Regions from separate parts of the Mycobacterium sp. DL genome, predicted to be linked through region 2. Evidence: riboswitches for the same ligand, from Rfam matches in the RefSeq annotation. Region 2 holds a riboswitch; the other holds the start of a gene.
The links. A riboswitch is a leader RNA that binds a small molecule or an ion and turns the genes downstream of it on or off. The one in region 2 is predicted to bind S-adenosylmethionine.

Region 1: another riboswitch for S-adenosylmethionine. It lies ahead of ABDC78_RS06630 (bifunctional o-acetylhomoserine/o-acetylserine sulfhydrylase); the one in region 2 lies ahead of ABDC78_RS04770 (hypothetical protein).

The regions. Positions count from the first base shown of each region.
Region 1 covers NZ_CP155796.1:1,360,115-1,363,521, forward strand. Annotated here, with positions in the region: gene ABDC78_RS06625 (homoserine O-acetyltransferase) at 1-730, opposite strand, end outside; gene ABDC78_RS06630 (bifunctional o-acetylhomoserine/o-acetylserine sulfhydrylase) at 780-2,144, opposite strand; SAM riboswitch class IV at 2,256-2,375, opposite strand; gene ABDC78_RS06635 (alpha/beta hydrolase) at 2,420-3,253, opposite strand; gene ABDC78_RS06640 (exodeoxyribonuclease III) at 3,313-3,407, shown strand, end outside.
Region 2 covers NZ_CP155796.1:987,239-990,645, reverse strand. Annotated here, with positions in the region: gene ABDC78_RS04780 (NUDIX domain-containing protein) at 1-4, opposite strand, end outside; gene ABDC78_RS04775 (metallophosphoesterase) at 157-1,128, shown strand; SAM riboswitch class IV at 1,169-1,280, shown strand; gene ABDC78_RS04770 (hypothetical protein) at 1,311-1,925, shown strand; gene ABDC78_RS04765 (ADP-ribosylglycohydrolase family protein) at 2,011-3,407, shown strand, end outside.

The sequences.
Region 1 (3,407 bases), 370 kb from region 2:
CATCGGCCTGCGGGTCGTTGCCGAACCGGTCGTCCAACTCGACCTCGCCCCGATAGGTCAGGTGCGCAAAGCGTCTGGCGATCTCCATGCCGGCGTCAGGGGACTGCCCGGTGCCGTAGTAGTCACCGCCGTGCCAGTGCGGATCGGCCTTGATCGCCGCCACCTGGGTGGACTGGGTACCGACCTGGTCGGCGGTGGCGCGCGCGCCCACTGCCAGCACCAAACCTGCTCGCACGCTGCCGGGATGGGTGACCATCCACTCCAGCGCCCGGGCCCCGCCCATCGAACCGCCGATCACCGCGGCGACCTCAGTGATGCCCAGGGCGGCCAGCGCGGCCACGTCGGCAGCCACCTGATCCCGCACGGAGGTCATGGGAAATCTTGAGCCCCAGGCTTTTCCGTCCGGACCCGGCGAGCTCGGCCCGGTCGAGCCCCGGCATCCGCCCAGGACGTTGGTCGAGATCGCACACCACCGGTCGGTGTCGATCGGTGCGCCGGGACCGGCAACCCCGTCCCACCATCCCGGTGTGGGGTGCTGCTCCCCGGCCACCCCGGTGACGTGGGAGTCACCGGTCAGCGCGTGCAGCACGACGACGACGTTGTCGCGGTTGGGCGACAACTCGCCCCATCGCTGCACCGCGATCGAGACGTCGTCGATGACCTGTCCGTTCTCGAGCTTCAGGGATCCGATGTCCACGACGCCGACCTCACCCTCGGGGGGCAGTGCCATGCGCTCGTCGGGGGCGGTCCTCACGTCGATGATTGTCACGTCTCCCTCCTCAGGACGACGCCACGGCGTGGGGATCGGCGGTGTCGGCGGCGCGGAACGGTTTCGCCGCGGCGAAACCCTGATCGAGGTCGGCGAGGATGTCGGCGATGCCCTCGATGCCGACCGCGAGTCGTACCAGTCCCGGTGTGACGCCGGTCGCGAGTTGTTCCTCGGCGGACAACTGGGCGTGTGTCGTCGACGCCGGATGAATCACCAGCGACCGCACGTCGCCGATGTTGGCGACGTGGCTGTGCAGCGTCAGCGCGTTGACGAATGCCTTGCCGGCCTCGATGCCACCGGCCAGCTCGAACGCCAGGACCGCCCCGGTTCCCTTGGGCGCCAATCTCTTTCCCAGCTCGTACCACGGCGAGGTGGACAGGCCGGCGTAGTTCACCGACACCACGTCGTCGTGGCCGGCGAGGTACTCGGCGACCTGCAGCGCGTTGGAGACATGCCGTTCGATACGCAGGCTCAGCGTCTCCAGGCCCTGCGCGATCAGGAATGCGTTGAACGGTGAGGCGGCACTCCCCAGATCACGCAGCAGTTGCACGCGCGCCTTCAAGGCGAACGCCGGCGGGCCGAGTTCGGCGAACACCACTCCGTGGTAGCTCGGGTCGGGAGTGGTGAACCCGGGGAAGCGGCCGTTGGTCCAGTCGAAGGTGCCGCCGTCGACGATCACCCCCGCGATGGCCGATCCGTGGCCGCCGAGGTACTTGGTGGCCGAGTGCACGACGATGTCGGCGCCGTGGGCGAGCGGCTGGATCAGGTACGGCGTCGCGATCGTGTTGTCGACGATCAGCGGCACCCCGTTCTCATGCGCGACGGCGGCGACGTTGGGGATGTCGAGGATGTCGATCTGGGGGTTGGAGATCGTCTCGCCGAAGAACGCCTTGGTGTTCGGGCGCACGGCCGCGCGCCACGAATCCAGATCGTCGGGGTCGGCCACGAAGCTGACCTCGATGCCCATCTTGGGCAGCGTGTAGTGGAAGAGATTGTAGGTGCCGCCGTAGAGCCGCGGGCTGGACACGATGTGATCGCCCGCGTTGGCCAGGTTCAGGATCGCGAAGTGCTCGGCAGCTTGGCCGGAGGCCAGGAACAGTGCTGCGACACCACCTTCCAGCGCGGCGATGCGCTGCTCGACGGTGTCCGTCGTCGGGTTCATGATGCGGGTGTAGATGTTGCCGGGTTCGGCCAGGCCGAACAGTGCCGCCGCGTGATCGGTGCTGTTGAACGTGTAGCTGGTGGTCTGGTAGATCGGCAGGGCGCGCGCGTTGGTGGCGATGTCGGGCGTCTGCCCGGCATGGACCTGCTTGGTCTCGAAAGACCAGTTGGCGGTGGGGTCGTCCGTGTCGGTGCTCATCGATGTTCTCCTCATGAAAGGGCGCCTGGTGGGGGGTGAGTGAATGCGCGGTGATCACCGACAACAGCGCATTACCGACCTCGCCATCAGGTTTCCCCGTCTACTCAGGGGGCCCGTTTCATAGCGGACCCGCGCTTGCCTTGCAGCCGTGAGTGGCTGCTCAACCTGGTCATCACCCGGGGCACCCCACCGCGGTTGGAGGGTTGCCGGCCAGCAAGCCGGGGCTTGACGCTGGCGCTCATGACCGAAACGAAGAATATCGCACGGTGCTCAGAAGGTGCTAGTGGGCGTTACCCGATCGCCTTCTCCTGAGGGGTGGTGTGCTGATCGACGAAGTCGGCGATCACCTCGGTCACCCGTCCCGGCGCTTCCAGCATCGGGATGTGGCCGACGCCGTCGAACTCGATCACCTGGGTGTCGGCCGGCATGTGGTTGATGAAGTAGCGGTGACCTCGCGGCGCCGGGAACACCCGGTCCTTCTCACACACCACCAATTGTGTCGGCGCGCCCAGGTTGGCCAGCTCCAGCAGCCCGGGCATGCGCAACGTTTTGACGAGAAGCTGCAGGTAGGCGCTGCAATGTGTGGCGTCGTCGATCAGGGCGTGCAGGTCGGCGTCGGGCGGGCCGTCGGCCGGACCGCTGACCGGCAGGGTCGCGATCCGCCGGGCGAACGGCAGGGTGAGGATGCGCGGGCCGAGCAGTCGCGCGGCGATCAGCGCCGGGCCGCCCAGGATGAACTTCAGCACGGTCTCGTACTTCGTCGCCGAGTGCTGCGACCAGCCGCCGGCCGGGGCGATCGCCGTCACCGTGCGGGCGCGTCCGCGGCGTTCGAGTTCGAAGGCGACCCAGCCGCCCAGCGAGTTTCCGACGATGTGGGCGGTCTCCCAGCCCAGCTGGTCCATCCGCCGCTCGACGTCGTCGACCAGCATGTCGGTGTGCAGTAGCCAGGTCGGCGAGCGGTGCCCGCCGTGGTGGCCCAGCATCGTGGGCGCGAAGACCTCGTAGCGGCCGGTGTCGGCGAGCTGGCCGGCCACCGTGCGCCAGACGTTCTGCGAGCACAGGAATGGATGCAACATCAGGATCGGTTCGCCGGACCCGGTATGGATCGGCTCTCGTGGTGCCATGGCCCGAGATTAAGGTGATACCGCCGGTACCGCAAGAATGCCCGTTAGAGTGCTGGACCGTGATCGTCAGCACCATCAACGTCAACGGCATCCGTGCGTCGGTCAAGCAGCGGTCCCCGGAGAACCTCGGCATGCTGCCGTGGTTCAAGGAGAC
Region 2 (3,407 bases):
TCATGTCGGGACCATATGCTACCTTTACTGTATTAGATCAGTTATGCGCGAATTAAGCGCAAGGGTCCCCCACCCCTCCACCGACGTGCGGCCGCTGCAGACGGCAGCCCCGGGGTCACGGCCACCGAAACAGATGATCAAAAGAAGGAGACAATATTGAACGCAAACCACGGATACGACATCATCGGCGACATTCACGGGTGCGCCACTCCGCTGGAAGGTCTACTCACCCAGCTCGGCTACCGGCCTGATGGTCCGAATGGCGCATACCGGCATCCGGAGCGCACCGTGATCTTCGTCGGCGACTTGATCGACCGAGGAGACGACCAACTGCGTGTCCTCGAGGTCGCCAAGGCGATGACCGACGCCGGAACCGCCCAGATCGTGATGGGCAATCACGAGTTCAATGCACTCGCCTACGCCACCGAGTGGCCCGTCGGAAGTGGCAGATTTCTGCGAAAGCACAGCGACAAGAACACCTCTCAGCATCGGGTGTTCCTCGAGCGGGTGTCCGGCGCCGAACGTCAGAAGTATCTCGACTGGTTCATGACCCTGCCACTGTGGCTGGACCTTGGAGACCTTCGAATCATCCACGCCTGCTGGCACACCGAGTCGATGACCATCGTGAAGGACGCGCTCGGTGGCGACCGCTTCTCCTCGGTCGACCAACTCGTCCGAGCGAGCACAAAGGGCGACCCGCTCTACGAGGCCGTCGAAATCCTGCTGAAGGGTCCCGAAGTCAGCCTGACCGAACACGGTCAGCCCCCGTATCGCGACAAGGACGGCCACGACCGCCCACGCGCCAGAGTGCGTTGGTGGAATGAGAGCGCGTCGACACTGCGCGACGTCGCACTGATTGAAGGCAACTTCACCACTGCCGACGGCTCGCCCTACCCCCCGCTGCCGGATATCGAGGTCAATGCCGCCGCACGCTCCTACGTCTACGACGGGTCAGTGCCAGTGTTCTTCGGCCACTACTGGCGAAGCGGCGAACCCAGCTATCTGGTCGACTGGACAGCACGCGCGGCATGCCTGGACTTCAGCGCCGTGAAACGCGGGGCACTGACCGCGTATCGGTGGTCGGGCGAGAGCGAAGTGCGCGCCGAGAACTTCGTGCAACTCGCCTGACCCAGGCAGCCTGTCAGGGCCCTCGGCTAGTCTGGACACAGCTCACGAGCGGACGACTGTTCGGGTACCTGGCCCGTCGTCCCGGCAACCGCGCGACCACCGCACGGTGCCCCAGGGGAAGAGCGGGCACGCGATGCGTGCAAGCGGTGGACGTCCGACGGTGGCGTCGCCAGGAACGGCGAATGATGACACAGCCCGAACTGAGCGCAGCCGATGCGGCTCTGCGCGAACGCATTACCGAACTGTCAGTGCACATCCCGTGCGGCGGGATCCGCGGTCCGCTGCAGCGACGAAGTCCGTCGCGTCCGGATCGGCCGGTGCGCTGGCAGTCCTGCCAGGACGAAGACTCCCCCGAGAAGTGGGAGGGCGCCGACGTCTCACGCGACCACGACCTGTGCATCATCTGCTTCCGGGCGACAGCCGGCGGCCGCAGCCGCTGGTCATGGCGGGCATGCGAGGACTGCCGCTCGGTCAACACCGCGATCCAGACGGTGTGGGGATTCCGGCCCTTCGCTCTGGGGCGGCACAGTCTGATGAACGGGATCGGTGTCCGCGGCGGCGCGCCACCTGAACTGGAGCAGGAGCAGATCGCGCGGCTGGCCGAGTTCGCGCAGGGCGATGGTCGTCTGCGTGACTGGCGAGAGAATGAGTTTGGTCGACTGGCAGGCAGATTCGATTCGCAGGCAGATGTTCCACTGCGGGTGTGGCAGCAGGCATGGCCGCCCAGTCGAGTCGCTTCGCGGGATGCCTTTGCCTGCCTGATCGGTCCGGAGTATCCGCTGGCTCTGCCGCACTAGAGCACAATCAGGGCGGTTCTGTCGGGTTCGGGGTGTACAGTAATCGTATTAGCTCAGATTCACGCTAACTATCTCAGGGGGCGCTATGGCTTCACGGAATGACCGCATCGAGGGAGTGCTGCTGGCGACGGCGGCAGGAGACGCGCTCGGCGCACCGTACGAGTTCCAGCCACCGCGCGGACCGGAACTCGACGTCGTGATGACTGGAGGCGGTCCGTGGGCGGCCGGCGAGTGGACCGACGACACCGCCATGGCCGTGGCGATCGCCGAAGTGGCGGCGACCGGTGCGGATCTGCGGGATGAGGCGGCGCAGGACGCCATCGTCGCGCGCTGGCACGAATGGTCGCTCGGCGCCAAGGACGTCGGCATCCAGACACGCTCCGTGCTCAGCTCGGCGGCCACCGGCGGTGCGATCACCGCAGCACGGACGCGCGCTGCGTCCGCGGCGCTGCACGAGGACACCGGCCGCACCGCAGGCAACGGGTCGCTGATGCGCACCGCCCCGGTTGCGTTGGCCTACCTCGACGACGAGGACGCGATGGTCCAGGCGGCGCGCAGCATCAGCGAGCTCACCCATTTTGATCCCGATGCCGGCGATGCGTGTGTGCTGTGGTGCAGTGCGATCCGCCACGCGGTGCTCACCGGCGAGCTCGACGTCCGAATTGGTCTGGGCCACATCGACTCCGAACGAAGCGCGTTGTGGTCGGCGCGTCTGGATGCCGCCGAGGCGGCGCGCCCCGCGGACTTCCCGAACAACGGCTGGGTGGTTTCCGCGCTGCAAGCGGCTTGGTCCGCCATCACGACGACACCTAAGCCGACCGATGATCCTGCCGCGGGGACGTTCCGGGCGGACCATCTGCGCTTGGCGCTCGACGCGGCGGTGAGGGCGGGGTTCGACACCGATACGGTCGCGGCGATCGCGGGCGGACTGCTGGGGGCGGCGCATGGCTCCTCTGCGGTCCCCCTGGAGTGGCGCGAGCTGCTGCACGGCTGGCCGGATCTGACCGCCAGGAACCTGGTTGGCCTCGCCGGGGCGATCGGACGCCGTGGGCGGCCGGACAGCTTCGACTTCCGCTATCAGGGTTACCGGACCGGAGCGCTCGCCGCGCACCCGTACGACGAGAAGGTTCTGCTCGGCGGTATCGGTGCGCTGCGTGACCTGCCCGACGGTGTGGATGCGGTGGTGTCGTTGTGTCGGATCGGCGACAACGACGTTCGCACCGACATCCCGCACGTTGAGGTGCGGTTGATCGATCGCGAGGATGCCGACGAGAACCCGCACCTGGACTTCGTACTGCTGGAGGCGGTTCGGACTGTGGAGCGGCTACGGAGCGCGGGCCGGACTGTGCTGCTGCACTGCGTCGAGGCTCAAAGTCGCACGCCCACGGTAGCGGCGTTGTATGGGGTGAGACTGCGAGGGGTCGACACCGATGAGGCACTCGAAGTGGTGACGGCGGCACTGCCGAATGCCTTGCCCAATTC